Linked DNA regions of Cupriavidus taiwanensis LMG 19424. The protein of the gene in region 2 interacts with the protein of the main gene of each other region in a pairwise test. Links are inferred from orthologs where the notes say so. Each region holds a gene or a part of one and is shown on either strand. Other genes may lie near its edges.

Evidence for each region.
Region 1: the proteins of uvrA (region 2) and uvrB interact in binary tests that used the Escherichia coli proteins (3 or more experiments, as listed by UniProt). The link is inferred for Cupriavidus taiwanensis LMG 19424 from one-to-one orthologs.

Annotation. Positions count from the first base shown.
Region 1 is NC_010528.1:1,156,876-1,172,072, forward strand. The notes cover bases 6,113-9,030. They hold uvrB (excinuclease ABC subunit UvrB), read left to right. Parts: upstream 6,113-6,488; coding sequence 6,489-8,573; downstream 8,574-9,030. Other genes in these bases: RALTA_RS05400 (amino acid aminotransferase), read right to left, coding at 6,113-6,316; RALTA_RS05410 (hypothetical protein), read left to right, coding at 8,683-8,904; RALTA_RS05415 (hypothetical protein), read left to right, coding at 8,944-9,030. In the rest of the region: RALTA_RS05370 (flavin-containing monooxygenase), read right to left, coding at 1-359; RALTA_RS05375 (TetR/AcrR family transcriptional regulator), read left to right, coding at 446-1,111; nth (endonuclease III), read right to left, coding at 1,080-1,724; electron transport complex subunit RsxB, read right to left, coding at 1,721-2,542; RALTA_RS05390 (TetR family transcriptional regulator), read left to right, coding at 2,852-3,487; RALTA_RS05395 (polyhydroxyalkanoate depolymerase), read right to left, coding at 3,542-4,810; more of RALTA_RS05400, read right to left, coding at 5,120-6,112; more of RALTA_RS05415, read left to right, coding at 9,031-9,186; RALTA_RS05420 (low molecular weight protein-tyrosine-phosphatase), read left to right, coding at 9,271-9,759; RALTA_RS05425 (site-specific recombinase), read left to right, coding at 9,845-11,941; Fe-S cluster assembly transcriptional regulator IscR, read left to right, coding at 12,071-12,622; RALTA_RS05435 (IscS subfamily cysteine desulfurase), read left to right, coding at 12,675-13,898; Fe-S cluster assembly scaffold IscU, read left to right, coding at 13,966-14,364; iron-sulfur cluster assembly protein IscA, read left to right, coding at 14,405-14,725; RALTA_RS05450 (DUF3565 domain-containing protein), read left to right, coding at 14,760-14,984; Fe-S protein assembly co-chaperone HscB, read left to right, coding at 15,040-15,197. UniProt on the Escherichia coli protein: The UvrABC repair system catalyzes the recognition and processing of DNA lesions. A damage recognition complex composed of 2 UvrA and 2 UvrB subunits scans DNA for abnormalities.
Region 2 is NC_010528.1:335,465-351,199, forward strand. Bases 7,850-11,305 are described here. They hold uvrA (excinuclease ABC subunit UvrA), read right to left. Parts: upstream 10,915-11,305; coding sequence 8,050-10,914; downstream 7,850-8,049. Other genes in these bases: RALTA_RS01675 (histidine phosphatase family protein), read left to right, coding at 7,850-8,022; RALTA_RS01685 (MFS transporter), read left to right, coding at 11,143-11,305. Outside these bases: RALTA_RS01635 (KpsF/GutQ family sugar-phosphate isomerase), read right to left, coding at 1-314; RALTA_RS30600 (hypothetical protein), read left to right, coding at 201-458; RALTA_RS01640 (cation:proton antiporter domain-containing protein), read left to right, coding at 458-2,437; RALTA_RS01645 (ribbon-helix-helix domain-containing protein), read right to left, coding at 2,485-2,859; RALTA_RS01650 (DJ-1/PfpI family protein), read right to left, coding at 2,959-3,537; RALTA_RS01655 (adenine phosphoribosyltransferase), read left to right, coding at 3,732-4,304; RALTA_RS01660 (LysE family translocator), read left to right, coding at 4,345-4,956; RALTA_RS01665 (Na/Pi cotransporter family protein), read left to right, coding at 5,139-6,818; RALTA_RS01670 (adenosine-specific kinase), read right to left, coding at 6,828-7,313; more of RALTA_RS01675, read left to right, coding at 7,429-7,849; more of RALTA_RS01685, read left to right, coding at 11,306-12,393; RALTA_RS01690 (single-stranded DNA-binding protein), read left to right, coding at 12,596-13,132; RALTA_RS01695 (porin), read left to right, coding at 13,396-14,442; RALTA_RS01700 (Bug family tripartite tricarboxylate transporter substrate binding protein), read left to right, coding at 14,479-15,450; RALTA_RS01705 (BMP family ABC transporter substrate-binding protein), read left to right, coding at 15,447-15,735. UniProt on the Escherichia coli protein: The UvrABC repair system catalyzes the recognition and processing of DNA lesions. UvrA is an ATPase and a DNA-binding protein. A damage recognition complex composed of 2 UvrA and 2 UvrB subunits scans DNA for abnormalities.

The DNA.
Region 1 (15,197 bases), 820 kb from region 2 along the record:
GCGTCGGCGCTGTCCCACGCCGCGCCGACCACGCGGTGGCCGAAGCGGATATGGCGCGTGATGCCGGTTTCTTCAGCGGTCTCGCGGATATAGGCGCGGATCGAGGGGCCGTCGGCGATCGCCCTGGCGCCGCGCCAGGGCTTGAAGCGGTAGCCCAGCGTGTACATGTCCGAATCCGAGCGGATGCCCGGGTAGCGGAACAGGTCCCAGGTGCCGCCGATGGCGTCGCGCGCCTCGAGGATGGCGTAGCGCTTGCCCGGACAGCGCCGTTGCAGCTGGCGCGCTGCACCGATGCCGGACAGGCCGGCGCCGACGATCAGCACATCGAGAACTGCGTCATCGGAACTGGCTTCACGCATGGGAGGCATCCGGTCGAGTGACACTTCTGACAACATAGGTTGTCAGAAGCGATCCCGCAAGTTTTCTGACAATAGGGAATGTCATAATGGCGCGCATGACCCCCGAGCTGACTCCCGCGCGCCGCTATCGCGGCGCCGAAGCCGAAGAGCGCCGCGCTCAGCGCCGCGCGCAACTGATCGCCGCGGCCGTGCAGGTCTATGGCGAGCGCGGTTACCAGAACGCCACGGTCAAGGCCGTGTGCGAGGCCGCTGGCCTGACCGAACGCTATTTCTACGAGTCATTCACCAACAGCGAGGCCTTGCTGCTGGCATCGTTTCAAACGGTGACCCATCGCCTGCTGCACACCTTGGCGCAGGCGGGCGAGGCGGCCGGCAACGACGGCCCGCAACGGGCGCTGGCGATGCTGCGGGCCTATTTCGGCGCACTGCAGCGCGAACCGCGTTCGGCGCGGGTGTTTCTGGTAGAGATCCGCGGTGTCAGCAAGCTGGTCGACGGCGCGCTGGCCGACTCGCTGGACGAGTTTGGCGGCCTGCTCGCGCAAGCGCTGCTGCCGCCAGGGCGCCAGCATGACCCGCTGCTGACGGCAGGCGTGGCGGGCGGGGTGGTCCATCTTGCCGTGCGCTGGATCCGCCACGGTTACACCCCCGATGTCGACGTCGTGGCGCGCACCGCGTTGCAGCTGGCGATGGTGCTGGCGCACGAGCCCGGGGAGGTAGCGGCTACAGCTGCGGTGCCGGGGTTTTCTCCCTGAACTCGCACAGCGGTTCGATGGCGCAATGCCAGCATTCCGGCTTGCGCGCCTTGCACACGTAGCGCCCGTGCAGGATCAGCCAGTGATGGGCGTCGTGCAGGAATTCATGCGGTACGCACTTGAGCAGCTTCTGCTCGACGATGTCGACGTTCTTGCCCGGCGCCAGGCCGGTGCGGTTCGAGACGCGGAAGATATGCGTGTCGACCGCGATGGTGGGCTGGCCGAACGCGGTGTTGAGCACCACGTTGGCGGTCTTGCGGCCCACGCCCGGCAGCGCTTCCAGCGCTTCGCGCTGCGCCGGCACCTTGCCGCCATGGCGCTCGACCAGGATGCGGCAGGTCTCGATCACATGCTTGGCCTTGGTCTTGTAGAGGCCGATGGTCTTGATGTATTCGCTCAGGCCAGCTTCGCCCAGCTCCAGCATCTGCCGCGGGGTATGCGCGACCGGGAACAGCCGGCGCGTGGCCTTGTTCACGCCAACGTCGGTGGCCTGCGCCGACAGCAGCACGGCGATCAGCAGCTCGAACGGCGAGCTGTACTCCAGTTCGGTGGCCGGGGCCGGGTTGACTTCGCGCAGTGTCTCGAAGATGGCACGGCACTTGGCAGCGTTCATGGTTCTTGTTTCCGGTCGGTAGCCGGGTCCTGGCCAGTATTGGGATCGTCCTGCCCCGGCGTCAGCCCGGCGCGCGCGCGCCGCGCATCGGCGGCGTCGATCTGGGCCTGCACCGCGGCCGACACGTTCTCGGTATTGCGCGGCCGCGCGGCCTGCTGCTTCTGCCGCGCCCGTTCGATCGCGGCCTGGATGATGGCGCGCTTGCGTTCCTGCGCGGCGCGCTCGGCATCGTTCTCGGGCGCTTCGGCCTGAACCGCGGCAAGCTTGGCGGCGGCCTTGGCGGCGAGGCGTGCGTCGTTTTCTTCGCGCTCGCGCACCAGCCGCGCCGTGCGCGCCAGGTAGCGTGCCTGCGCGGCATCGGCCTGCGCCTGCGACCACGCGTCCCAGCCGGTGCGCGTGCCGGTAACCGGCACCATGTCGATGCAGTCGACCGGGCAGGGCGGCACGCACAGGTCGCAGCCGGTGCACAGGTCGGGGATCACGGTATGCATCTGCTTGGCGGCGCCGGCGATGGCGTCGACCGGGCAGGCCTGGATGCAGAGCGTGCAGCCGATGCACAGGCTCTCGTCGATGCGGGCGACGGCGCGCGGCTGCTCGGTGCCGCGTTCGGGATCGAGCGGCAGGGGCTCGGTGCCCAGCAACGCGGCCAGGCGCTCGATACCTTGCGCGCCGCCCGGCGGGCAACGGTTGCAGGCGGCCTCGCCGCTGGCCATGGCTTCGGCGTAGGGGCGGCAGCCGCTGAAGCCGCACTTGGTGCACTGGGTCTGTGGCAGCAGCGCCTCGATACGGTCGGCGAGGGACTTGACGGCGGGATTCACGACAACGGACAGCAATCTAGGGGACAAGAGCGGATCAAAAAGCCGCGCCAGCGCGGCGCCGGCCACCGGCAGAGCGCCAAATTTGCGCGGTGCTGTGAGCGGTTGGCGACATAACGGCGGCCCTTACGGGGCGGACAATGTGCTGGCGGCCCCGGCGGCACCGGAGTCTCTGCGGACCCTGCGGTTTTCGCGCCGCAAGGATTATCCCCGATTTCGCCGGCGGACAGAAACGGCGATGATGCGCGTCGCGCGGCCGGATTGCCGCATTCCGGCCTGTGCCATAATCCGCGCAACGATCAACCACACTCCATGTCAACAGAGCCCAAGACCAAACGCGACCCGGAAGGGACGCGCCGACGCATCCTCGCTGCGGCCACCGAGGAATTCGCCAAGGGTGGTCTGGCCGGCGCCCGCGTCGACCAGATTGCCCGGCGCGCGGAGACCAACGAGCGCATGCTGTATTACTACTACGGCAGCAAGGAGGGCCTGTTCCTGGCGGTGCTGGAGAAGCAATACGCTAACTTCCGCGCCGCCGAAGAGCAATTGCACCTGGTCGACGAAGACCCGGTCGAGGGCGTACGCACGCTGGCCCGCTTCGTCTGGGACTGGTACTACGAGCATCCCGAGTTCATCCGCCTCGTCAACAGCGAAAACCTGCACGAGGCACGGCACCTGAAGAAATCCGCGCAGCTGCAGCAGTTGATCAATCCGGTGGTCGACGTGCTCGCCGACGTGATCCGGCGCGGCCAGCAGCAGGGACTGTTCCGCGACCAGATCGACGTGCCGCAGTTCTACCTGACCATTTCCGCGCTCGGCTACTACGTGCTGTCGAACCGTTACACCATCAGCGCCGTGATCGGCCGCGACGTGGCATCGCAGCAGGAGCACGAGCGCTTTGCCGAACTGCACACGGACATGCTGCTGAGCTACCTGAAGAAGCCATGAGCCGCCGGCAACGCTGCCCAGACAGAAACGCCCGCTTGCGCGGGCGTTTGTCTTTTACTTGCTGGCCACGGCCGCCGGGGCCTGGTGGTATTTGCGGATAAAGTCGCGCAGCTGCGGGTAGATGTCCTCGCGCCAGCGCCGGCCCGAGAAGATCCCGTAGTGGCCGCAACGCACGGCATTGAGGTGCTGCTTGCGGTTTTTCGGGATGCCGGCGCACAGGTCGTGCGCCGCGGCGGTCTGGCCCGCGCCGGAGATGTCGTCCAGCTCGCCCTCGATCGTCATCAGCGCCGTGCTCTTGATGTCCTGCGGACGCACCGGCTTGCCGTCGATCTCCCAGGTGCCGTTGGCCAGGCGGAATTCCTGGAACACCTCGCGGATGGTGTCCAGGTAGTACTCGGCGGCCATGTCGAGCACCGCGTTGTACTCGTCGTAGAAGCGCACGTGCGCCTCGGCGTCGTCGGCATCGCCCTCGACCAGGCTCAGGTAGTAGTCATAGTGCGAGGACAGGTGCCGGTCCGGGTTCATCGCGACAAAGCCGGCGTGCTGCAGGAAGCCCGGGTAGACGCGGCGGCCGTGGCCGGGATAGTTGGCCGGCACGGTGTAGATGACGTTGTTCTCGAACCACTCGTAGGACTTGTTGGTCGCCAGCGAGTTGACCGCGGTCGGGCTTTTGCGCGCATCGATCGGGCCGCCCATCATGGTCATGGTGCGCGGCGTCTTCTCGCCGGCGGACGCCATCAGCGAAATGGCGGCCAGCACCGGCACCGTGGGCTGGCATACCGAGATCACATGCAGGTTCTCGGCGCCGATATGACGGATGAATTCCTGGATGTAGTAGATGTAGTCCGACAGGTGGAAGGCGCCTTCCTCGACCGGCACCATGCGGGCGTCGATCCAGTCGGTGACGTAGACCTTGTGGTCCTGCAGCAGCGTGCGCACGGTGTCGCGCAGCAGCGTGGCATGGTGGCCCGACAGCGGCGCGGCCACCAGCACCACGGGCTCGTCCTTGAGCAGCTTGATGGTCTCGGGATCGTCGGCATAGCGCTTGAAGCGCAGCAGCTTGCAGAAGGGCTTTTCCAGCACGGTCTGCTCGACGATGGGAATGTCGCGCCCGTTGGAGCGCACCGAGCGGATGTCGAACGCCGGTTTTTCGTATTCCTTGCCGAGCCGGTACAGCAGTTCGTAGCCGGCGGCCAGGCGCGGAGCGCCAGGTACCAGCGACATCGGGCTGAGGGGATTGGTGAAGGTCTTGGCGGTCGCCTGGGCCCACGCGGTCAGCGGGTGCAGGATCGAGCGCTGGAACTCATGCAGTTGATAGAGCATGCCGTTTCTGCCTGGTCTTACTGAGAATGCGTACCACCAAGTAACAATGTACTGACAATACACCATGGATCGTGTGGCGCCGATTATGCCTGAATCGAACGACCGTGCTAACGATCTTGCTTTGCAGCATATACCTTAAAGTACTTCCGTATGCGTGGAACACAATAAGGCATTGGCCTGATTTTTCGGTGACAACGTCCTACAACTTCGCAAACAAATGCAAAAAGCGGCCGAAGCCGCTTTTTTTCTTATGTTTTGTGATGCCTACGCCAGTTGCCGTCCGTTGCGGCGCGGCAACTCATCGTGGCGTTACATCACGGCCGCGATCGCGTCGACCACCGCATCGATGTTGCGGCTGTTCAGCGCCGCCACGCAGATGCGGCCGGTGCTGACGGCGTAGATGCCGTGCTCGTTGCGCAGGCGGTCCACCTGGGCCGAGGTCAGGCCCGAATACGAGAACATGCCGCGCTGGGCCTTGACGAAGGAGAAGTCGCCCGGCACGCCCTTGGCGGCCAGCTTGTCCACCAGCGCGTGGCGCATCAGCTTGATGCGGTCGCGCATTTCGGCCAGTTCTTCTTCCCACATGGCGCGCAGTTCCGGGCTGTTCAGCACGGTCGCGACCACGGTGCCGCCGTGGGTCGGCGGGTTGGAATAGTTGGTGCGGATCACGCGCTTGACCTGCGACATCACGCGTTGCGATTCTTCCTTGCTGGTGGTGACGATGGACAGCGCGCCGACGCGCTCGCCATACAGCGAGAAGCTCTTCGAGAACGAGCTCGACACGAAGAACGGCAGGCCCGAGTCGGCGAACAGGCGCACCGCGGCGCCATCGGCGTCGATGCCGTCGGCGAAGCCCTGGTAGGCCATGTCGAGGAACGGGATCAGGTTGCGTTCCTTGACCAGGTCCACCACCTGCTTCCACTGCTCGGGCGACAGGTCGACGCCGGTCGGGTTGTGGCAGCAGGCGTGCAGCACGACGATGGTGTTGGCCGGGAACGACTGCAGCGATGCCACCATGCCGGCGAAGTTCAGGCCGTGGCTGGGGGCGTCGTAGTAGGCGTAGTTGACCACCGGGAAGCCGGCGGATTCGAACAGGGCGCGGTGGTTTTCCCAGCTCGGGTCGCTGATGGCGACCTTGGCGTCCGGGTACAGGCGCTTCAGGAAGTCGGCGCCGATCTTCAGTGCGCCGGTGCCGCCAAGTGCCTGGGCCGTCACCACGCGGCCTTCCGTGATCAGCGGCGATTCCTTGCCGAACAGCAGCGTCTGCACCGCCTGGTCATAGGCGGCGATGCCTTCGATCGGCAGGTAGCCACGCGGGGTGGCGGTGGTCAGACGGGCTTTTTCTGCCTCCTGGACGGCGCGCAGCAGCGGGATTTTCCCTTCGTCGGTGAAGTACACGCCGACGCCCAGGTTGACCTTGGTCGGGCGGGTGTCGGCATTGAAGGCTTCGTTGAGGCCCAGGATCGGGTCGCGCGGGGCCATCTCGACGGCAGAAAACAAACTCATTTGGAATCTCGTGGTCGGCTATGTGAAAAACGGAAGGCGTAGAATGCTCCGTACTGCGCTGGAGGCTGGCAGGCCCGGCCGCGCTCTTCTTGGCTTGAAGCGGGGGCTGACAACCCCAAGATTCTAGCGTAATCCGCCCGTTTTCCTCAGGTATTTCCCTAGTCACGCCCCTATGACGAACCTTGCCGAAGCCGCGCCGGCCCTGGACGAAGACAAATTCGTCACATTTCCGGATTCCCCGTTCCAGCTGTACCAGCCGTTCCCGCCCGCCGGCGACCAGCCGGAAGCGATCCGGCAGCTGGTGGAGGGGGTGGAAGACGGCCTGTCGTACCAGACCCTGCTGGGCGTGACGGGTTCGGGCAAGACCTTCACCATGGCCAACGTGATCGCCCGCCTCGGGCGCCCGGCCATCGTGTTCGCACCCAACAAGACGCTGGCGGCGCAGCTCTACGCCGAATTCCGCGAGTTCTTCCCGCGCAATGCGGTGGAGTACTTCGTCAGCTACTACGACTACTACCAGCCCGAGGCTTACGTTCCGCAACGCGACCTGTTTATCGAGAAGGACTCGTCGATCAACGAGCATATCGAGCAGATGCGGCTGTCGGCGACCAAGAGCCTGCTGGAGCGCCGCGACACCGTCATCGTGGCGACCGTGTCGGCGATCTATGGCATCGGCAACCCGACCGAATACCACCAGATGATCCTGACGCTGCGGGCCGGCGACAAGATCAGCCAGCGTGACGTGATCGCGCGCCTGATCGCGATGCAGTACACCCGCAACGAAACCGACTTCCAGCGCGGCACCTTTCGCGTGCGCGGCGACACCATCGACATCTTCCCGGCGGAACACGCCGAGATGGCGGTGCGGCTGGAGATGTTCGACGACGAAGTCGAGTCGCTGCATTTCTTCGACCCGCTCACGGGACGGGTGCGGCAGAAGATCCCGCGCTTCACGGTCTACCCGTCGAGCCACTACGTGACCCCGCGTGAAACGGTGCTGCGCGCGATCGAGGCGATCAAGGCCGAACTGCGCGAGCGTCTCGAGTTCTTCCACAAGGAAAACCGCCTGGTGGAAGCGCAGCGGCTGGAGCAGCGCACCCGCTTCGACCTCGAGATGCTGTCGGAGCTGGGCTTCTGCAAGGGCATCGAGAACTATTCGCGGCACCTCTCCGGCGCGCGTCCCGGTGATCCGCCGCCGACGCTGGTCGACTACCTGCCGCCCGACGCACTGATGTTCCTGGACGAGTCGCACGTGCTGATCGGGCAGCTCAACGGCATGTACAACGGCGACCGCGCGCGCAAGACCACGCTGGTGGAATACGGCTTCCGGCTGCCGTCGGCGCTGGACAACCGGCCGCTGAAGTTCGACGAGTTCGAGCGCAAGATGCGCCAGGTGATGTTCGTCACGGCCACGCCGGCACAGTTCGAACAGGAGCACGCCGGCCAGGTGGTGGAGCAGGTGGTCCGCCCGACCGGGCTGGTCGATCCGATCATCATGGTCCGCCCCGCGACCACGCAGGTGGATGACCTGCTGTCCGAGATCCATGCCAGGGTCGAGGCCGGCGAGCGCGTGCTGGTGACCACGCTGACCAAGCGCATGGCCGAGCAGCTGACCGAGTTCCTGACCGAGAACGGCGTCAAGGTGCGCTACCTGCACTCGGATATCGATACCGTCGAGCGCGTCGAGATCATCCGCGACCTGCGCCTGGGTACCTTCGACGTGCTGGTGGGCATCAACCTGCTGCGCGAGGGGCTGGACATTCCCGAGGTATCGCTGGTGGCGATCCTCGATGCGGACAAGGAAGGCTTCCTGCGGGCCGAGCGCTCGCTGATCCAGACCATCGGCCGCGCCGCGCGCAACGTCAACGGCACCGCGATCCTGTACGCGGACCGCATGACCGACTCGATGAAGAAGGCCATCGACGAGACCGAGCGCCGCCGCGCGAAACAGATCGCCTTCAACGAAGCCAACGGCATCACGCCGCGCGGCGTGGTCAAGCGCATCAAGGACATCATCGACGGCGTCTACAACGCCAGCGACGCCAAGGCCGAGCTACAGGCCGCGCAGGAGCAGGCCCGTTATGAGGACATGAGCGAGAAGCAGGTGTCCAGGGAAATCAAGCGGCTGGAGAAGCTCATGCTTGACCATGCCCGCAATCTGGAGTTCGAGCAGGCCGCGCAGGTGCGCGACCAGCTGGCCAAGCTGAAGGCGCAGGTGTTCGGCGCCAGCGGCGAGGGCGCGCTGCCGCCTGCCTGATACGCCGCAACGCCGGGCGCGCTTCGCCTATAGTGAAATCCTCGGCGGCACTGGCAGGAAGGGCCGGGCAGCGACGGGCCAGGCCAGGGACGACCCGGAAGGAGGCACGATGGAACGCCAGTTCGAGTATGGCGGCTACGCAGTGGTCGTCACCGCGGTTCCGAATACCACCGGCGGCTTTGCCGCGCAGATGCGCATCGCCGACGCCTTCGGCGAGCCGACCGGCCCGAGCTTCGAGGCCATCGCCGGCGACGCGCCCACCCCCGAAGCTGCCATTGCCCTGGCGGAGGCCGGCGCCATGCGCGCGATCGACGCGGGCGAGGTCAGCTAGCCCGCCAGCCGGGACCCCCATTTCCCGTGGAGAACCACAATGACCGACATCGGCGAATGGAAGAAGAAGGTCTATGAAACCCACGAAGTGCAAGTGCAGGTCAGGCAGCGCTCGCAGAGCGAATGGTCGTACACCGTGCGCGTCTGCCGTCCCGGCACCAACATCCGGGCCGCGGGCACGCTGACCGAGACCTCGCTCATTACCGACCACTACAAGTCGGCCGAGGCGGCGCTGGTGGCCGGGTTTGCGCACGGCGAGCGCCTGGCCAAGCAGCTCGCCTAGCGACCGGCGGCGGCAAGCGGGGAGGCGGCAAGGCGCCGCAGGTAGAATCGCGCCTGCCGTGCCATCTTGCCAAGCCTTGATCCGATGAAGCCATACGCCATCCTGATGTGTTGCATGGGGAATATCTGCCGTTCCCCCACGGCGGAGGGCGTGCTGCGCGCCAAGCTCGATGCCGCCGGACTGGCGGCGCTGGTTGAGCTGGATTCGGCGGGCACGCACGAATATCATCTCGGCCGCGCGCCCGATCCCCGTACCCAGCGCCATGCGCTGCAGCGCGGCTATGACCTGTCCGCGCTGCGCGCGCGCAAGGTCGGCGTGCCGGACTTCGACCGCTTCGACCTGATCCTGGCGATGGACCGCGAGAACCTTGCCGGCCTGCTGCGGCTGCGCCCGGATGCCGGCGACAAGGTGCGGCTGCTGATGAGCTTCGCCACCCGCCACGACGCCGACGAGGTGCCGGACCCGTATTACGGCGAAGGCGATGGCTTCGAGCGCGTGCTCGACTACATCGAAGATGCCTGCGACGGCCTGGTGGCCGAACTGCGCCAGCGCCTGCAGCCTCCGGCCGGCTGATCCAGCCAGCCTTCGCGCTGTCTTTCCCGGGCCCCGCCGTGGCGCGATGCGCCCGCGGCCGGCGGCCCGTACCCGACGAGAATCCATGCTTCGCAAACTGTTCCGCAAGTGGCGCGAGTCGCGCAATGCCAGCCTGCAGCTCGACGCCATCCTGGCCGCGGCCGATCCTGAGGCGCCGCTGGCCGAGCGCAACGGCTGGCTGATCGAACTGGCCTTCTGGATCCGCCGCGACGGCGGACTCGGCGCCGACGCTGACGGCGAGGAAGACGGCGCGCCGCGCCGCTATCCGGAGCACGTGCGGCTGCGCTACCTGCTGCAGGTGCTGGAGCGGCACCCGGACTGGGCCGCGCGCTTTGCCCGGACAGTGCGCAGCCTGCTGCGCGAGAACGATCCCACCGGCCTGTTCTGCGATACCGGCGTGGCCCAGCACCCCGGCTTTTTCAGCGAGATGGTGAGCCGGTTGCAAAGCCGCTTCCTGCCGCCGCCGCCGAACCGCAGCGACATGGCCGCGCTGTTCACGCTGGTGTTCGTCGGCGACGACGATGCCGACTGGGTCGAGGCCATCGACGATATGCTGATGGCCCGGCTGGCACGCGTGCTGGAGGCCGGCCACGCCGATGGCGCGGCGTCCGGCCTGGCGCGCTACCGCGAGGCGCTGGGACAGACGCTGGTCACCAGCATCGCGGTGCTGGTCAGCCAGGTGCGCGCCACCGGCCTGAGCCAGGCGATCCGCTCGCGGCTGGCGGGGCGTGTCGAGGACACGCCGTTCTTTCGCCTGGACGAGGCCATCCAGGCCCTGCGCGAGGACGGGCTGCGCCGCGACGACAGCAGCTTCGGGCATCGCCTGAACTACTTCCGCGCGCTGCTCGACGGCTGCCACGCGGCCGCGCGCCAGGTGTACGAAGACCTGGAGGAAAACGGCGTGTCGGTCGAGGTGGTGTTCCAGATCGAGCGCATGAAGGTGCAGCTCAGCCGCATCGAGCTGCTGCTGGCGGCGTGGGTCGAGCCCGGCCGGCGCGGCATGCCGGCGCACCTGGTGGCCGAGCTGATCCGCTCGACCCAGGCGCGGCGCAGCATTGCGCATCTGGCCGGGACCTCGTTCGCGCAGCTGGCGCGCAAGGTGGTGGAACGCTCGGCCGAGACCGGCGAGCACTACATCACGCGCGACCGCCGCGAATATGCCGAACTGGTGCGGGCCGCGGCCGGCGGCGGCCTGGTCTCGGTGGCCACGGTGTACCTGAAGTTCCTGATCTACGGGCTGCACCTGGACAAGTTCAGCGAGGGCGTACTGGCCTCGCTCAACTATGCCGGCAGCTTCCTCGCCATCCATTTCGCGCACTTCACGCTGGCGACCAAGCAGCCGGCCATGACCGGGCCCGCGCTGGCGCACCGGCTCGACGGCGCGGGGCGGCCGGAAGGGCGCGAGATCTTCGTCGACGACACCGTCGCCATGATCCGCTCCAACGCGGCCGCCATTGCCGGCAACCTGGCGGTGGTGTTTCCGGTGGCGCTGGGCGTCCAGTGGCTGGCGCATCGGCTGCTGGGCACCAACCTGATCACTCCGGCCAAGGCGATCGCCACCATCGAGTCCTTCTCGATCCTGGGGCCGACGCCGCTATACGCGGCCTTTACCGGCGTGCTGCTGTGGCTGTCCAGCCTGTTCGCGGGCTGGGCCGACAACTGGTTCGCGCTGCATCGCGTGCACGACGTGATGGCCTGCCACCGCCGCCTGCAATATGTGCTGGGCGCGCGCGGCGCCACCCGCATGGCGGACTTCTGGAAGCGCAACCTGTCGGGCATCGTCGCCAATGTGTCGCTGGGGCTGCTGCTGGGGCTGGGGCCCGAGATCCTGAGCTTTTTCGGCCCGCATATGGAAGTGCGCCATGTGACGCTGTCGACCGGGTCGGTCGGCGCGGCGATCGGCGTGCTGGGGTGGGATGCGCTGCGCATGCCGGCGCTGTGGCTGGCGGTCGCGGGCATTGCGCTGATGGGCATGCTGAATGTGGCGGTCAGCTTCGCGCTGGCGTTCAATATGGCGCTGCGGTCACGCAATCTGCGGCGGGTCGATCGCGCCGAGCTGAGCGCGGCCGTGCGGCGGCGCATCCTGAAACAGCCGCTGTCGCTGCTGGTACCGCCGCGCGTGGCGCCCGAGCGGGCGGCTGCAGGCGGGCGCCAGGCCTGAGGGGCAGGGTGGGTCGGGGTGGTGCGGTGCGGCAGGGGTAGTTGACTGAATTAGTCGGGTACCTTTATACTTGACGGAAACGATCAAGTATTAGCTTCACCCCCACGCTTCACCCCAGAGCCCTGCACCATGAGACTGACCACCAAAGGCCGCTTCGCGGTCACTGCCATGATCGACCTGGCCATGCGCCAGGACCAGGGACCGGTCACGCTCGCCGGCATCAGCCAGCGGCAGAAGATCTCGCTGTCGTACCTGGAGCAGCTGTTCGGCAAGCTGCGCCGGCACGAGATCGTCGAAAGCGTGCGCGGCCCGGGCGGCGGCTACAGTCTGGCGCGCAAGGCCGAGGACGTCACCGTGGCGGACATCATCATCGCCGTGGACGAGCCCCTGGATGCCACCCAGTGCGGCGGCAAGGGCAATTGTAACGGAGATGACGGCTCGGGGCGCTGCATGACCCACGAGCTGTGGGCCACGCTGAACCAGAAGATGGTCGAGTACCTCGACTCCGTTTCCCTCAAGAACCTGGTGGACCAGCAGCGCGAGCGCCAGCCCGCCGTGCTGCACGACATGCGCGAAGACGCCGCGCAGCCGGTCGCCGCCGCGCGCGGCAAGGCCGACAAGCAGGAAAAGCCGGTCCGGGCCAGAATGGTGAATTCAGTTTTCAGCCTGGCGCAATCCTGAGCGCGCGGGCAAGACAGCAACACAGCGATCAGCGGTCCCTTACAAGGCAGTCATAACGATGAGCACCCCACATTTCCCCATCTACATGGATTACTCGGCCACCACGCCGGTGGACCCGCGCGTGGCGGACAAGATGATTCCGTACCTGCGCGAGCAGTTCGGCAATCCCGCGTCGCGCAGCCATGCGTACGGCTGGGACGCGGAGCGCGCGGTGGAAGAGGCGCGCGAGCAGGTGGCCGCACTGGTCGGTGCCGACCCGCGCGAGATCGTGTGGACCTCGGGGGCGACCGAATCGGACAACCTGGCGATCAAGGGCGCCGCGAATTTCTATTCGGGCAAGGGCAAGCACATCATCACCGTGAAGACCGAGCACAAGGCCGTGCTCGACACCACGCGCGAGCTGGAGCGCCAGGGCTTTGAAGTGACGTACCTGGACGTGAAGGAAAACGGCCTGCTCGACATGGACGTGTTCAAGCAGGCGCTGCGCCCGGACACCATCCTGGTGTCGGTGATGCTGGTCAACAACGAGATCGGCGTGATCCAGGACGTCGAACAGATCGGTGAGATCTGCCGCGAGAAGGGCATCATCTTCCATTGCGACGCCGCGCAGGCGACCGGCAAGGTGGCGATCGACCTGAACAAGCTGAAGTGCGACCTGATGTCGTTCTCGGCCCACAAGACCTACGGCCCGAAGGGCATCGGCGCGTTGTACGTGCGCCGCAAGCCGCGCGTGCGCATCGAGGCGCAGATGCACGGCGGCGGCCATGAGCGCGGCATGCGCTCGGGCACGCTGGCCACGCACCAGATCGTCGGCATGGGTGAAGCCTTCCGCATCGCCCGCGAAGAGATGGCGACCGAAAACGAGCGCATCCGCATGCTGCGTGACCGCCTGTGGAACGGCCTGTCGGACATGGAAGAGGTCTACCTGAACGGTGACCTGGAGCACCGCGTGCCGCACAACCTGAACGTCAGCTTCAACTTCGTCGAAGGCGAGTCGCTGATCATGGCGATCAAGGACGTGGCGGTGTCGTCGGGCTCGGCCTGCACCTCGGCCTCGCTGGAGCCCTCGTACGTGCTCCGCGCGCTGGGCCGCAACGACGAGCTGGCGCACAGCTCGATCCGCTTCACGGTGGGCCGCTTCACCACCGAGCAGGAAATCGACTACACCGTCGAGCTGCTCAAGAGCAAGATCGGCAAGCTGCGCGACCTGTCGCCGCTGTGGGAAATGTTCAAGGACGGCGTCGACCTGAATTCGATCCAGTGGGCTGCGCACTGAACACCCGCCGGATCCCGCGAAAATAACAGCAAGACCCCCCGTAAAAGATACGCAAGAGGTAAGCCAAATGTCATACAGCACGAAGGTTCTCGACCACTATGAAAACCCCCGCAACGTCGGTTCGTTCGACAAGAACGACGACGCGGTCGGCACCGGCATGGTCGGCGCCCCGGCTTGCGGCGACGTGATGAAGCTGCAGATCAAGGTCAACGAAGCAGGCGTGATCGAAGACGCCAAGTTCAAGACCTATGGCTGCGGCTCGGCCATCGCTTCGTCGTCGCTGGTGACCGAGTGGGTCAAGGGCAAGACCGTGGACCAGGCGCTGGAGATCAAGAACACCCAGATCGCCGAGGAACTGGCGCTGCCGCCGGTGAAGATCCACTGCTCGATCCTGGCCGAAGACGCGATCAAGGCCGCCGTCGAAGACTACAAGAAGAAGCACGGCGCCGAGCAGAAGGCCGCCTGAGCTGTCGCACTGACCACGGCATCGACGAAGGAACGCAACGATGATCACCATGACCGAGAAGGCCGCCAAGCATGTGGCGCGCTACCTGGAACGCCGCGGCAAGGGCGTGGGCCTGCGCCTGGGCGTGAAGACCACCGGCTGCTCGGGCCTGGCCTACAAGCTGGAATACGTCGACGAACTGCTGCCGGAAGACAACGTGTTCGAATCGCACGGGATCAAGGTCATCGTCGACGCGAAGAGCCTGCCGTATATCGACGGCACCGAACTCGACTACGCGCGCGAAGGGTTGAACGAAGGCTTCCGCTTCAACAACCCCAACGTCAAGGACGAGTGCGGCTGCGGCGAGTCGTTCACGGTCTGACGCACGCCAGCGCAGGCTGACGCGGGCAGGGCCGGTGGAGCGCCGCATCGTCGGCTTCCGCCGCGACGAGGAAGGCCACTGGGTGGCCGAACTCGACTGCGGCCATGGCCAGCATGTGCGGCACGACCCGCCGTGGCAGTCGCGGCCGTGGACGCAAAGCGAGGCGGGCCGCGCCGCCATGATCGGCACGCGGGTGAACTGCCTGAAGTGCGACCGCAACGAGCCGCCGGCCGAGTGGGCCGGCCAGCCTGCGCGGTAGCGGCGGCAGCACGGACGAAGGGCGGCGCGGCCGCTCTTTTTTCTTGGGGAAGCAGTTGAAAGACGATTTTTTTGCGCTGTTCGGCCTGCCGGTGCAGTACGGCGTCGACGAGGCCGCGCTCGACGCGGCGTACCGGACCGTACAGTCGCAGGCGCATCCGGACCGCTTCGCCAAGGCCGGCGATGCCGAGCGCCGCGTGGCGATGCAGTGGGC
Region 2 (15,735 bases):
CCGGAATTGGAGAAGGCGATCAGCACGTCGTCGCGCGTGACCATGCCGAGGTCGCCATGGCTGGCTTCGGCGGGGTGCACGAAGAACGCGGGGGTGCCGGTCGAGGCCAGCGTGGCCGCGACCTTGCGCCCGATATGGCCGGACTTGCCGATGCCCGAAACGACCACGCGCCCGGTGCATTGCAGGATCAGCTGCACGGCATGGGCAAAGTCGCCGTTCAGGCGGCCGGAAAGTGCGGAAACCGCATCGGCTTCGGTCTGGAGCGTGTCGCGGGCGAGCCGGAGTGCTCGATCCGCATCGAAATTAGCTATCATGGCGACGAAGTATACCAACGAATGCGACCGCACCTGGGCCGGCCCATGACGCGCGTCGTGCTCGCCCGTGCTCGCCGTATTTGCGCCGGCAGGGTGCCCGTGCCGGGTCGGCCGCGCGCCTCGCCGGTCACCCTGACCGCCTGATGCATTCTCCGCTGGAACTGACCCTGGTGCTGCTGGCCGCCGCCGTGTTCGGCGTGGTCGGGTTCCGCATGCTGCAGCTGCCGCCGATGCTGGGCTACCTGGCCGTCGGCATCCTGATCGGGCCGCATGCGCTCGGGCTGGCCAGCGACACCGCGCAGACCAAGTACCTGGCCGAATTCGGCGTGGTCTTCCTGATGTTCTCGATCGGGCTGGAATTCAGCCTGGCCAAGCTGCGCGCGATGAAGCGGCTGGTGTTCGGCCTGGGCGGCTCGCAGGTGGTGCTGTCGATGCTGGCGGTAGTGCCGGCCAGCTGGGCCTTTAACTGGCTGTTCCCGTTGTCGTGGCAGGCCTCGGTGGCGCTGGGCGGGGCCCTGGCGATGTCCTCCACCGCCATTGTGTCCAAGATGCTGTCGGAGCGCATGGAGCTGGAAAGCGAGCACGGGCGCAACATCATCAGCATCCTGCTGTTCCAGGACCTGGCGGTGGTGCCGCTGCTGATCGTGATCCCGGCGCTGTCGCGCGATCCGGGTGACCTGATGATGGCGCTCGGCCTGGCCACGCTCAAGATCGTGGTAGCGCTGGGTGTCATCTTCTTCCTGGGCCAGCGCCTGATGAGCCGCTGGTTCCATGTGGTGGCGGCGCGCCGCTCGCAGGAACTGTTCATGCTGAACCTGCTGCTGGTCACGCTGGGCATGGCGGCGCTGACCGAGCGGCTGGGCCTGTCGATGGCGCTGGGCGCCTTCATGGCGGGCATGCTGATCTCGGAGACGCCCTACCGCCACCAGGTGGAAGAAGACATCAAGCCGTTCCGCGACGTGCTGCTGGGGCTGTTCTTTGTCACCATCGGCATGCTGCTCAATATCCGCGTGGTGCTGGACCATCTCTGGCTGGTGCTGGCGCTGCTGGTGGTGCCGGTGCTGTTCAAGCTGGTGCTGATCGCGGCGCTGGCGCGCGTGTTCGGCTCGCGCCAGGGCGTGGCCATCCGCACCGGGCTGGGGCTGGCGCAGGCGGGCGAGTTCGGCTTCGTGCTGCTCAACCAGATCGACGGGCTGAACCTGGTCGACCCGGTGCTGATCCAGGTGATCCTGGCGTCGATGCTGCTGTCGATGCTGGCGGCGCCATTCCTGATCCAGTACAGCGACGCCATCGTGCTGCGCTTCGCCGCCAACGAATGGCTGATGCAGTCGCTGAACATGACCCGCATCGCCGCGCAAAGCCTGCAGACCGAGAAGCACGCCATCATCTGCGGCTTCGGCCGCAGCGGGCAGAACCTGGCGCACATGCTGGAGCGCGAGGGCATCAACTACGTGGCGCTGGACCTGGACCCGGACCGCGTGCGCGAGGCCGCCGCGGCCGGCGACACCGTGGTCTATGGCGACGCCGGCCGGCGCGAGGCGCTGATCGCCGCCGGCATCCACCGCGCCGCCGCCCTGATCGTTACCTATGCCAACACCCCGTCGGCGCTGAAGGTGCTGCACCATGTGCAGGAGCTGGCGCCGGCGCTGCCGGTGATCGTGCGCACGGTCGACGATTCCGAACTGGACACGCTGCAGAAGGCCGGCGCCACCGAGGTGGTGCCGGAGATCATCGAGGGCAGCCTGATGCTGGCCTCGCACGCGCTGGTGCTGCTGGGGGTGCCGATGCGGCGCGTGGTGCGCGGCGTGCAGCAGGCGCGCGACGCGCGCTACAGCCTGCTGCGCGGCTATTTCCACGGGCGCGACGACGAAGAGGACATGGTCGAGCGCGACTCGGTGCGGCTGCACTCGGTGTCGCTCGGGCCGCAATCCACCGCGGTGGGCAGGCGCCTGGGCGTGCTGGGGCTGGAGCGCATCGGGGTCGAGGTGACCGCGGTGCGCCGGCGCGGCATCCGCGCCTTCGACCCGCAGCCCGAGACCGTGCTGGAGCCCGGCGATATCGTCGTGCTGCGCGGCCCGCCCGAGGCGCTGGAGGCCGCGGAGACGCGCATCCTGAACGGCTGAGCACTCAAACGCGAGGGGGCGCGCCGCCGCCCCGGGGGGCACGGCGTTCAGTGCGGCCGCGGCTCGACCCAGGATTCCGGCAGGTTGTCGAGCACCGCGCGCGCATCCAGCGAGCGGATTGGCACGTCGCGATCGGCAGGGATGCGGCCCTCGCCCTGCAGCATCAGGTAGCGCAGGCAGCACACCCGCAGGAACGACGAGAAATTGCCGGCCACGGCTTCGCTGCCGCGGTGTTCGGTCAGTTCGTCGTGCAGCCGCGTGATCAACTGGTTGACGGTCATGCCGTCGCGCTGCGCCAGTTCTTCGAGCACTTCCCAGAACAGGCTTTCCAGCCGGATGCTGGTGGCTGCGCCATGCAGGCGCAGCGAGCGCGACTGGCTCTGGTAAGACGCCGGATTGGCGCGGATAAAGATCTCACACATCAAGGGCTCCCTGGCGGGCGGCGCGGCCGGCGGGACGTGCATGGCCCGCCGGGTCGGCAAGCCATGCATCGCGCGTGGGGGCGCCGCGTGCGGAAAGCACTAATGTACGACCCGCGTGCCCAGCACCGCAAGAAACTGCGCCAGCCAGGCCGGGTGCGCGGGCCAGGCCGGGGCGGTGACGAGGTTGCCATCGGTGTGGGCCTGGTCGACCGGGATCTCGGCATAGGTGCCGCCAGCCAGCTTCACCTCCGGCGCGCAGGCCGGGTAGGCCGAGCAGGTCTTGCCTTCCAGCACGCCGGCGGCGGCCAGCAGCTGGGCGCCGTGGCACACCGCGGCAATCGGCTTGCCGGCCTGGGCGAAGTGCCGCACGATCTCCAGCACACGCGCGTTCAGGCGCAGGTATTCGGGGGCGCGCCCGCCGGGGATGACCAGCGCGTCGTAGCTGGCCGGATCGATCTCGGCAAAGGTGGCGTTGAGGGTGAAGTTGTGGCCGCGCTTCTCGCTGTAGGTCTGGTCGCCCTCGAAATCGTGGATCGCGGTGGCGCACGCGTCGCCCGCCCGCTTGTCGGGGCACACCGCGTGGACGGCGTGGCCGACCATCTGCAGCGCCTGGAATGGCACCATGGTTTCGTAGTCCTCGGCGTAGTCGCCCACCAGCATCAGAATCTTTTTCGCCATCGTGGTCTCCTGTATGGTTACGGGTGTCCGGCGGGTGCCGGACGCGGCAGGCCGGCGCGGCAGCCCGTGCGGCCGGCAGGGCCATTGTGCTGGGCGTCCCGGTGGCGCGGGTGGTAACTGGCTACCGCGCCCGCCGCATGCCGCTGCCACCGCTTTCTGACCGGCGCGCCGCGCGCCCATCTCCCCTAACCGCCATGGCAGATTCCATCATCCAGTCCCCCGACCTCGGCGACGTCACCGGCTACCTGCGCGAGCGCATCCGGACCGTGCCGGACTGGCCCCAGCCCGGGGTGATGTTTCGCGACATCACGCCGCTGCTGCAGGATCCCAAGACCCTGCGCGTGCTGATCGACGTCTTCGTGCACCGCTATATGGACGCGCAGCTGGACCTGGTCGCCGGCATCGACGCGCGCGGCTTTATTCTGGGCGCGATCGTGGCGTACGAGCTGAACCTGGGCTTCGTGCCGATCCGCAAGAAGGGCAAGCTGCCGTTCCAGACCGTGGCCGAGGAATACGAGCTCGAATACGGCAGCGCCACCGTCGAGATCCACGCCGACGCCTGCAAGACCGGCGACCGCGTGCTGCTGGTCGACGACCTGATCGCCACCGGCGGCACCATGATGGCCGGGCGCAAGCTGCTCGAGCGCCTGGGCGCGACGGTGGTGGAGGGCGCCGCCATCGTCGACCTGCCCGAGCTGGGCGGATCGAAGCTGCTGCATGGCGCAGGGCTGCCGCTGTTTACCGTGTGCAAGTTCGAGGGGCACTGAGCGATGCGGGCCACCACGGAGATCCACCAAAGGAGGGTGCATGCCTGACCTGCTGCTGTTCTTGCTGACCTCGGTCGCCGTGACCGTGGCCCCGGGGCCCGACAACCTGCAGGTGCTGGCGCGCGGCATGGCGCAGGGGCGGCGCGCCGGGCTGGTGGCGGCGCTGGGCTTTTCGGTCGGATGCCTGTTCCATACCGTGATTGCCGCGGTCGGGCTGGCCGCGGTGCTGCGTTCTTCGCCGCTGGCCTTCCAACTGATCAAGTACGCCGGCGCGGCCTATCTGATCTGGATCGGCATCCAGGCGCTGCGTGCGAAGGGCGGGCTGGCGCAGGGCGGCGCGGTCGAGGCCGTGCCGCTCGCGCGCGTATTCCGCCAGAGCGTGCTGGGCAACATGCTGAACCCCAAGGTGACGCTGTTCTTCCTGGTGTTCCTGCCTCAGTTCGTGCGGGCCGATGCGGCCCATCCGGGCTTGCAGTTCCTGCTGCTGGGCGTGGTCTTCATGCTGCAGACCGCGGTGGTGTTCTCGCTGTTCGGCCTGTGCGCGGGCTGGCTGGGCGCCTGGCTGCGCCGCCGGCCGGCCACCGGGCGCTGGCTGGACCGTGCCGCCGGGGCCATCTTTGTCGGGCTCGGGATCAAGGTGGCGCTGCCCTGATCCGGGCCGATGGCAAGCCGGCGACCTGTGCGGCCGCATGGCGGTGTTGTCCGCCGCCCGCAGCGCGAGCCCATGCCGTTGCCGGTACCGGGGGCCGGGCGCATAATGAGCCCTTGACAACGACATGATGACCGGGCGGAGCCTCCATTCAGTATTCGGCACCGGTCACGCAAAGGCGCACCATGGGCGTACTCCTTCACCTGTTATCGGGCGTTGCCCTGCTCGTCTGGGGCACCAACATCGTCAAGGTCGGCATCCTGCGCGTCTACGGCGCCAACTTGCGCCATGTGCTGTCGACAAGCGTCTCCAACCGCTTCACCGCCTTCCTTGCCGGCCTGGGCGTCACCGGTCTGGTCCAGAGCAGCAACGCCACCGCGGTCATCGTCAGTTCCTTCGTCGGCCAGGGCCTGATCGCCGTGGCGCCGGCACTGGCGATCATGCTGGGCGCCAACGTGGGCACCGCGCTGATGGTGCAGGTGTTCTCGCTGGACCTGTCGTGGCTGTCGCCGCTGCTGATCTTCGTCGGCGTGATCTGCCACCTGACCTGGAAGGGCAGCAAGCCCGGCCACGTCGGCCGCGTACTGATCGGCCTGGGCCTGATCACGCTGGCGCTGGAACTGATCTCGATCGCGACCCGCCCGGTGGTGCAGGCCGCCGGCGTCAAGGTGCTGTTTGCCTCGCTGACCGGCGATGCGGGGCTGGACATGCTGGTCGGCGCGTTCCTGACCATCCTGTGCTATTCGAGCCTGGCGGTGGTGCTGTTCTGCGGCGCGCTGGCCTCCGCCGGCGTGGTGTCGATCCACGTGGCGCTGGCGCTGGTGCTGGGGGCCAACCTGGGCTCGGGCGTCTCGGCGCTGCTGACAACCTCGGGCAACAACCAGCCGGGCAAGCGCGTGACGCTGGGCAACCTGCTGTCGCGCCTGCTGGGCTGCCTGATCGCGCTGCCGCTGCTGGGCCAGGCCGAGGAACTGCTTGCGCTGGTCGACCATGAGCCGCAACGGCTGATCGTCAATTTCCACCTGCTGTTCAACGTCGCGCTGGCGGTGCTGCTGCTCGGCGCCACGGCGCCGCTGGCGCGCCTGTGCGAAAAGGTGCTGCCCGGGCGCAATACCGGCGACAGCCAGGTCACGCCGCGCCATCTGGACCCGGCCGCGCTATCGACGCCCACGCTGGCGCTGTCCAATGCCGCGCGCGAGGTGCTGCGCATCGGCGACCGCGTCGAGCAGATGCTCGACAACATGCTGCGCGTGATGCGCACCAACGATGCCAAGCTGGCCACGGCGACCTGCCGCATCGACAACGAGGTCGACGACCTCTACACCGCGATCAAGCTCTACCTGACCCGCATCAGCCTGGAAGCGCTGGACGAGCGCGACGGCCAGCGCTGGACCGAGATCATCTCGCTGACCATCAACCTGGAGCATGCCGGCGATATCATCGAGCGCATCCTGCTCGATACCAAGGACAAGAAGATCGCCCACAACCTGATGTTCTCCGAGGCCGGCATGCAGGAGATCGCCGAGATGCACGCGCGCCTGGTCGCCAACCTGCGGCTGGGTTTGTCGGTCTTTCTCAACGGCGACCTCAAGAGCGCACAGGCGCTGATGGCGGAGAAGGCCAACTTCCGCGAGCTGGAGCGCAAGTACGCGCGCACCCATCTGCAGCGCGTGGCAGTGCAGACCGCGGAAAGCGTCGAGACCAGCTCGCTGCACCTGGACGTGATCAGCGAGCTGAAGCGGCTGAATTCGCTGTTCTGCGCGACGGCCTATCCGGTGCTGGAGCAGGCCGGCGTACTGAACCGCAGCCGGATGAAGGAAGACGATGTGGCGCCGGTCACCAGCGTGCAGGCGGCGCAGCACTGAGCGGCACGGCTACAGCTTGTAGCCGAACTTGCGCAGCAGCGCCTTGCGCTCGGCCACATCCGCCTCGGTCTCGATCCCCAGCGGCGAGGCGCCGTCGATCACACCCACCACGCCGCGCCCGGCATCGGTCTGCGCGACAATCACCTGCGTCGGGTTGGCGGTCGCGCAGTAGATCCGGCACACCTCCGGCACCGCGCGCACCGCGCCCAGCACGTTCACCGGGAAGAAGCCGTCGCCCAGGAAGATCAGGAAGCTGTGCCCCGCGCCGATGGCGCGTGCATTCTCGCAGGCCATGTCGATCAGTGGCTCGTCGGTGCCCGACCAGCGCACCAGGCGCTTGCCCGACGCTTCGCAGAACGCCAGCCCGAAGCGGATGCCGGGCACCGTGCCGACCAGCGCCTCATGCAGGTCTTCAACGGTCTTGATGAAATGCGACTGGCCAAAGATGAAGTTGGTGGCTTCCGGCTTGGTGACCGGTACGACCGTCAGTTCCATGGCGTAGCTCCCGTGGCGATGTGTGTCGCCGTCCGCTTCATGGTAGGGCGCGAGGTAGCGAAAGCAAGCCGGCACCTGCTATACCGGACGAGTTGGCCCACCACCGGAGCCGCACATGCCCGCCTTTTTCAGATGGCTTGCCGTGCTTGCCATCGCCCCGACGCTTGCCGCCGCACAGGTCGCTCCGGCATCACAGCACGAGGTCGCGCTGACCGAACTGCGGCACCCCAATGTCGTGGTGGTATTGCGCCATGCCAGCGCGCCGGGCGTGGGCGATCCGCCGGGGTTCCGGCTGGCGGATTGCGCCACCCAGCGGAACCTCGACGCACGCGGGCGCGAGCAGGCGGCGCGGCTGGGCGCGAGCTGGAAGGCGGCCGGCTTCCGGCCGACGCAGGTGTGGAGCAGCGCCTGGTGCCGCTGCCAGGACACGGCGCGGCTGATCGGGCTGGGACCGGTGCAGGTGCAGCCGCTGCTCAATTCATTCTTCGGCGGGGATGCGCAGCGCCGCGACGCGCAGGTCGCGCAGCTGTCGCGGCTGATCGACGGTCTAGACCCGCGTGGCGGTCCCTACCTGATGGTCACGCACCAGGTGGTGATCACCGCGCTGACCGGGCACGGTGCCGACAGCGGTGGCGGCGTGGTCATCGAGTTGCCGCACGGTGGTGCGGCGCGGCGCACGCGGGTGTTGCCGGCGGCCGGGCTGGACTGAGCCGCGGCCCGGCGGGCAGTGCGCGCGTTACGCGCGCTTGAGCAGCGGCGCCAGATACTTGCCCGTAAAGCTCGCCTTGCTCTTCGCCACCGCCTCCGGCGTGCCGCGCGCGATGACCTGGCCGCCGCCGGCGCCGCCTTCGGGCCCCATGTCGATCAGCCAGTCGGCGGTCTTGATGACGTCCAGGTTGTGCTCGATGATGACGACGGTATTGCCCTGGTCGCGCAGCTTGTGGATGACCTTGAGCAGCAGCTCGATGTCGTGGAAGTGCAGGCCCGTGGTGGGCTCGTCCAGGATATAGAGCGTGCGCCCGGTGTCGCGCTTGGACAGCTCCAGCGACAGCTTGACGCGCTGCGCCTCGCCGCCCGACAGCGTGGTCGCCGACTGTCCCAGCCGGATATAGCCCAGGCCCACGTCGAGCAGCGTCTGCAGCTTGCGCCGTACCACGGGCACCGCGCTGAAGAACTCGTGCGCCTGCTCGACGGTCAGGTCGAGCACCTCGGAGATGTTCTTGCCCTTGTACAGCACCTCCAGCGTCTCGCGGTTGTAGCGCTTGCCGTGGCAGACGTCGCAGGGCACGTACACGTCGGGCAGGAAGTGCATCTCGACCTTGAGCACGCCGTCGCCCTGGCATGACTCGCAGCGCCCGCCCTTGACGTTGAACGAGAAGCGGCCCGGGTCGTAGCCGCGTTCCTTGGCCGACGGCACGCCGGCGAACAGTTCGCGGATCGGCGTGAACAGGCCGGTGTAGGTGGCCGGATTCGAGCGCGGGGTGCGGCCGATCGGGCTCTGGTCGACGTTGATGACCTTGTCGAAATGCTCCAGCCCCTCGATGCGGTCGTGCTGTGCGGGCTCCGGAGTCGAGCCGTACAGGTGGCGCGCCACCGCGTGGTAAAGCGTGTCGTTGATCAGCGTCGACTTGCCCGAGCCGGACACGCCGGTGATGCAGGTCAGCAGGCCCACCGGCACTTCGGCGGTGACGTTGCGCAGGTTGTTGCCGCTGGCATTGACGATGCGCAGCAGCCGCTCGTCGTCGGGCGCGGTGCGCTGCTTCGGCACTTCGATGCGGCGCTGGCCGGACAGGTATTGCCCGGTCAGTGAAGCCGGCGACGCCTCGATCTGCCGCGGCGTGCCCTCGGCCACGATCATGCCGCCGTGCACGCCCGCGCCCGGGCCGATATCGACCACGTAGTCGCACGCGCGGATCATGTCCTCGTCATGCTCGACCACCAGCACCGAGTTGCCGATGTCGCGCAGGTGCTTGAGCGTGCCGATCAGCCGGTCGTTGTCGCGCTGGTGCAGGCCGATCGAGGGCTCGTCCAGCACGTACATCACGCCGGTCAGGCCCGAGCCGATCTGCGACGCCAGCCGGATGCGCTGGGCCTCGCCGCCCGACAGCGTATCGGCGCTGCGCTCCAGCGACAGGTAGTCCAGCCCCACGTTGTTGAGGAAGTTCAGCCGCGCGGTAATCTCCTTGACGATCTTGTCGGCGATCTCGCGCTTGGCGCCGTGCATGTCCAGCGTCAGGAAGTAAGTCAGCGCATCGCGCAGCGGCCAGCCGTTGATCTCGAAGATCGCACGCGCCTGCTCGCCCTCGCCCAGCTTGACGTGGCGGGCCTCGGTGCGCAGCCGCGTGCCGTGGCAGGCCGGGCAGGGCTGGTTGTTCTGGTACTTGGCCAGTTCCTCGCGCACGGCAACGGAATCGGTCTCGCGGTAGCGGCGTTCCAGGTTGGGAATGATCCCTTCGAACACATGCTCGCGCACCGTGGCGCGGCCGCGCTCGTTGATATAGGTGAACGGGATTTCCTGCTCGCCCGAGCCGTGCAGCACCACCTGCTGCACCGTTTCGGGCAGGTCCTCGAACGCGGTGTCGGTGTCGAAGTCGTAGTACGCCGCCAGGCTTTGCAGCATCTGGAAGTAGAACTGGTTGCGGCGGTCCCAGCCCTTGATTGCGCCCGACGCCAGAGACAGGTTGGGAAACGCCACCACCCGCTTGGGATCGAAGAACGTGATCTGGCCCAGTCCGTCGCAGCTTGGGCAAGCGCCCATCGGGTTGTTGAACGAGAACAGCCGCGGCTCCAGCTCCTGCAGCGAATACGAGCAGATCGGGCAGGCAAAGCGCGAGCTGAAGGTGTGCTCCTTGCCGCTGTCCATCTCCAGCGCCAGCGCGCGGCCATCGGCCAGGCGCAGCGCGGTTTCGAACGATTCGGCCAGGCGCTGCTTGATGTCGGCGCGCACCTTCACGCGGTCGACCACCACGTCGATGCTGTGCTTCTCGGTCTTCTTCAGCTTGGGCAGCTGGTCGACCTCGTAGACCTTGGCCTCGGCCTCGTGCGCGGTGCCGCCGCCCGAGCGGATGCGGAAACGCACGAAGCCTTGCGCCTGCATGCTGTCGAACAGGTCCGAGTGCTCGCCCTTGCGGTCGACCACCACCGGCGCCAGGATCATCAGCCTGGTGTCTTCCGGCAGCGCCAGCGCCGCGTCCACCATCTGCGACACGCTCTGCGCCTGCAGCGGCAGGTTGTGGTCGGGGCAGTAGGGGGTGCCGGCGCGCGCGTACAGCAGGCGCAGGTAGTCGTGGATCTCGGTGACGGTGCCGACGGTGGAGCGCGGGTTGTGGCTGGTGGCCTTCTGCTCGATCGAGATCGCCGGCGACAGCCCCTCGATCAGGTCGACGTCCGGCTTTTCCATCAGCTGCAGGAACTGCCGGGCGTAGGCGGAGAGCGACTCGACGTAGCGGCGCTGGCCCTCGGCATAGAGCGTGTCGAAGGCCAGCGAGGACTTGCCCGAGCCGGACAGCCCTGTAATCACGATCAGCCGATTGCGCGGCAGGTCGAGATTGATGTTCTTGAGGTTGTGGGTACGCGCCCCACGGATCTTGATTTCTTCCATATGCCGAAAAGTCGTCGCCAGGCAGGCCGCCCCGGCCGGAATGCGCGCCCGGGCGCACCTCCTGGGGGTTACCGGCATGGCCAGGTGACCCGGGAAGCGCGAAGGAGCAAACCTGTTAATATACCCAACTTCGGTTTCCGGGGTTGTCCGGCCACCAGCGGACCCAGGACCCTTGCCGCCCCGGCGGCAATCAGCGCGACCCCGAATCCACACGATCCCACGATCGCAATGCCGTCGATCCCTTCTTCTTCCCCGGAAACGGGTGCCGCCGACGCATCCCAGGCCCCCGCGCGCGAACGCATGACGCGCGCCGAACTGCGTGCCGCGGTCTCGCTGGCCAGCATCTTTGCGCTGCGCATGCTGGGCCTGTTCCTGATCCTGCCGGTCTTCGCCGAATACGCGCGGACCCTGGCCGATGGGCAGGACGCCCAGCGCGTGGGCCTGGCCATGGGCATCTACGGCCTGATGCAGGCCTTCCTTCATATCCCGCTGGGCTGGCTGTCCGACCGCGTCGGGCGCAAGCCGGTGATGGTCGGCGGCCTGCTGCTGTTTATCGCGGGCGGCCTGGTCGCCGCGTTTTCCGACACGCTGTCCGGCATCATCGCCGGGCGCGCGTTGCAGGGCATGGGCGCGATCTCGGCCGCCATCACCGCCTGCATCGCCGACCTGACCCGCGAGCGCCATCGCACCAAGGCCATGGCGATGGTGGGCGGCAGCATCGGGCTGACCTTTGCGCTGTCGCTGGTGATTGCCTCGCCGCTGCTGCACAGCATCGGCATGTCCGGCATTTTCGGGCTGATGTCGGTGCTGGGGCTGGTCGCCATCGGCGTGACCGTGTTCCTGGTACCGACCCCGCCGCCGCCACACCCGGTGCGGCTGCCGTTCCGCAAGGTACTGCTCAATGGCGACCTGGCGCGGCTGAACGTCGGCGTGCTGGCGCTGCACGCGTCGCAGGTGGCGATGTTCATGGTGGTGCCGGCGATGCTGGCCGATGCCGGCATGCCGCTGGACCAGCACTGGAAGGTCTACCTGCCGGTGGTGCTGGTGTCCTTCGTGCTGATGCTCGGGCCGATGATGGCGGCCGAGCGCTACGGGCGCGTGCGCCCGGTGCTGCTGGGCGCGGTCGCGCTGATGACCGCGGTGCAGCTGCTGTTCGCCGCGGTGCACGGGCTGTGGGCGATCGTCGGCGTCTTGCTGCTGTTCTTCGTTGCCTTCAATGTGCTCGAAGCAATGCAGCCGTCGCTGGTGTCACGCTACGCCGCGGCCGCGCGCGGCGCGGCGCTCGGCGTCTACAACACCACGCAGGCCCTGGGCCTGTTCCTGGGCGGTGCCGCCGGCGGCTGGCTGCTCGAGCACGAGGGCCGCAGCGCCGTGTTCGTGGGCTGCGCGGCGGTGCTGTTGCTGTGGCTTATAATCGCCTGGAGCATGAAGGCGCCGCCGGCGCGCGGACAGGAAGCCGTACCGGCCACCGCGGCCTGAGCCGGCGCCGGTTTCGCATCATTTCGTAAAGCATTCGGGCCGGAAAGAGGCCTAGCATCATCGCGCCACCCGGCATTCTGGCGGGGGCGCGATGTTCGTTTACGTCGCGGCACGATCGCGTCAAACTACACCCGCTTTACTTTCATCGTCATCGTATTGCCACGCTTTTCAACACCGCGCGTGGCTTTTGGAGAACATTCACATGGCATCGGTCAACAAAGTCATTCTCGTCGGCAACCTCGGCGCAGACCCGGAAACGCGCTACATGCCCAGCGGCGACGCCGTCACCAACCTGCGCCTGGCGACCACCGACCGCTACAAGGACAAGCAGTCCGGCGAGATGAAGGAAGCCACCGAATGGCACCGCGTGGCGATGTTCGGCAAGCTGGCAGAGATTGCTGCCCAGTACCTGCGCAAGGGTTCGTCGGTCTATATCGAGGGCCGCATCCGCACCCGCAAGTGGCAGGACCAGTCCGGCCAGGACAAGTACTCCACCGAGATCGTTGCCGATCAGATGCAGATGCTGGGTTCGCGCCAGGGCGGCGGCGGCGGCGGTGGCGATGAAGGCGGCTACGGCGGCGGCGGCGGCGGCGGTTACAGCCGCGAGTCGTCGGGCGGCGGCTATGGCGGCGGCCGTGGTGCCCAGGGCGGCGGCGGCCAGCAGGGCGGCGCGGCACGCCGTCCGCAGCAGCCGGCCTCGAATGGCTTCGAGGATATGGACGACGATATTCCGTTCTGAGTATCGCGACATTAGCTCGCCAGCATTGCCATCGAACCCCCGCGCTGCGGGGGTTCTGCTTTTTGGAGCCGACGCATGCAAGCGTGCCATGCGGCCAGCTTCATTCAGGTCCGTCTCGCTGCGCTGAACCCACACAAACCGCATGACCTCATGCGCACACATTCGTATGCGCTGCATCGGGCAAGCCCTATATTTTGCGTTCTTATTTTGTATGCAAAATGGAGGTGCCCGTGAGGGTGTGGAATGCAGGACGCGGCTACGCCATGCCCGTGGCAATGGCCGGCATGGTGGCAGGCATGGCTTGCGGGGTCACCGGTCCGGTGCGCGCACAGCCGGCGGCGTCGGTTTCGGTCTATGGACTGATCGACACCATGGTGCGGTACTCGGACAATAACCGCGGGGACGAGCGCCTGGCCGAACTGAGCGAGGGCTACTTCAGCGGCTCGCGCTGGGGCATGCGCGGCACCGAGGCGCTGGGCGGGGGATGGGCGGCGCTGTTCACCCTGGAAAGCGGCTTCGATCTTGCCAGCGGCAACTCGCTGCAGGGGACGGCGATCTCCAACTACGGACAAGTCGGCACGCAGGGCGCGGGCCGCTTGTTCGGCCGGCAGTCGTACCTGGGCGTCGAGCACCAGGCGTGGGGCAAGCTGACCTTCGGCCGCCAGTTCACCACAGCCTACGATGCCACATTCCGCTTCCAGCCCTATGGCCATCCCAACCTGGATGCGGTGGCCATCCTGAACGGCTACACCGGTCCGCGGCAGGACAACATGGTCAAGTACGCGGGCAGGCTGGGCGCGTTGTCGGCGGCCGCGCACTACACCTTCGGCGAAGCGCCTGGTGACGCGAGGGCCGGCAGCAGCCGGGGCCTGGCGCTGGCCTGGACCACGGCGCGGATCGACGTCGGGGCGCTGCTGCAGCGTACCGATGCGCTGCCGACCGCGGAGGCGCGCACGATCTGGGGCATCGGCGGCAGCAGCCAGCTTGGCCGCGTCAAGCTGGCGCTGGGGTACCTGGATCATCGCTACCGCCTCGCCCCGACCCGCAACCATGTGCTGACCGGCGGCGCCACCCTGCAGGCGACGCCCGCGCTGGCGCTGTCGCTCGCCGCGGGCTATGACCGGCAGACCGCGGCCAGCGGCCATCGGCTGATGCTGACCGGCGTGGCCGAGTACGCGCTGTCCCGGCGCACCAGCGTCTACGCCGAAGCCGACTTCAACCGCATCAGCGGGGCCTATGCCTTGCCCGCCTTCATGGGCGTGCGCGGCAACAAGTTCGGCGGCGGTGTCGGCCTGCGCCATCGCTTGTAAGACGGAGGGCGCATCGTGGTTTCCAGAAGACAATGCATGGCACGCCTGCTGGCACTGCCCGCGCTCCCTGCGCTGGCCGCGATGCCGGCGCAGGCGGAGCGCGGCGCGGCATGGCCGCGGCATCCGGTGCGGCTGGTGGTGACGTTCCCGCCCGGCGGGTCCAGCGACATCGTCGCGCGCCTGCTGGCGCCGCTGCTGCAGGAGCGGCTGGGACAGCCGTTCGTGACGGACAACCGCCCGGGAGCGGGGTCCACCATCGGTGCCGCGGCCGTCGCCGCCGCGCCGAACGATGGCTACACGCTGCTGATGTCGAACTCGGCGGCGCTGAGCATCTCGCCGTTCCTGCTCAGGCGGCCCAGCTACGATCCCGTGCACAGCTTTACCCACGTGCATTACATCGGCGCGGTGCCGATGGTGTTCGCGGTGCACCCCTCGGTTCCCGCGCGCAGCCTGGCGGAACTGGCAGCGTGGATCCGCGCGCAGCGCGATCCGGTGCCGTTCGGCAGCGGCGGCGCGGCGTCGGTGGCGCATATCGTCGGTGAACTGTTCGCGCAACAGGCGGGGCTGAAGCTGACCCATGTGCCCTACAAGGGCGCGGGGCCCATGCGCACCGACCTGCTCGGCGGGCAGATCCCGTTCGCGGTGGATGCGTTGCCGCAGAACCTGCCGTTCCTGCAATCCGGCGACCTGCGCCTGCTCGCAGTGACCTCGGCCCGGCGGGTGCCGCAGGCGCCGCGGCTGCCCACCGTGGGGCAAGCGGGCTATCCCGGCCTGGTGGCCGAAAACTTTGTCGGCGTCTCGGCGCCGGCCAATCTTCCCGAGGACATCGTGCAACGCTTGCATCAGTCACTGCAGGGCATCCTGCAACAACCCGCCGTGCGCGGCCACCTGGAGGCCCAGGGCTTCGTGCTGGCCGAGCGCCGGCCCGAGGCCTTCGCCGCCTATGTGCGGCAGCAGGTGCAGGCATGGGGGCCGGTAGTTGCGGCCACCGGGGCGACGCTGTCATGAGCGCGCGCATCCAGGTGGTGCTGTTCGGGCCGGAGGGACGCGGCAGCTTCAACGAAGCCGGACATGCCGGCGCCGTGCGGGCGCGGGACGCCGGCCATGACGTGGCCGTGGCATGGATTGCCGACCCGGACCCGCAGGCGCGCGCCGCGGCCCTGCTGGCATTGTGCGAAAGCGAACCGGACCTGGTCGTGGCCCACGGCGGCCAGGGCGACTATCCGGTTGCCGTGGCCGCGGCGCGCCATCCGCTGCGCCGCTTCGTGGTCACGCAAGGCAGCGTGCTGTGCG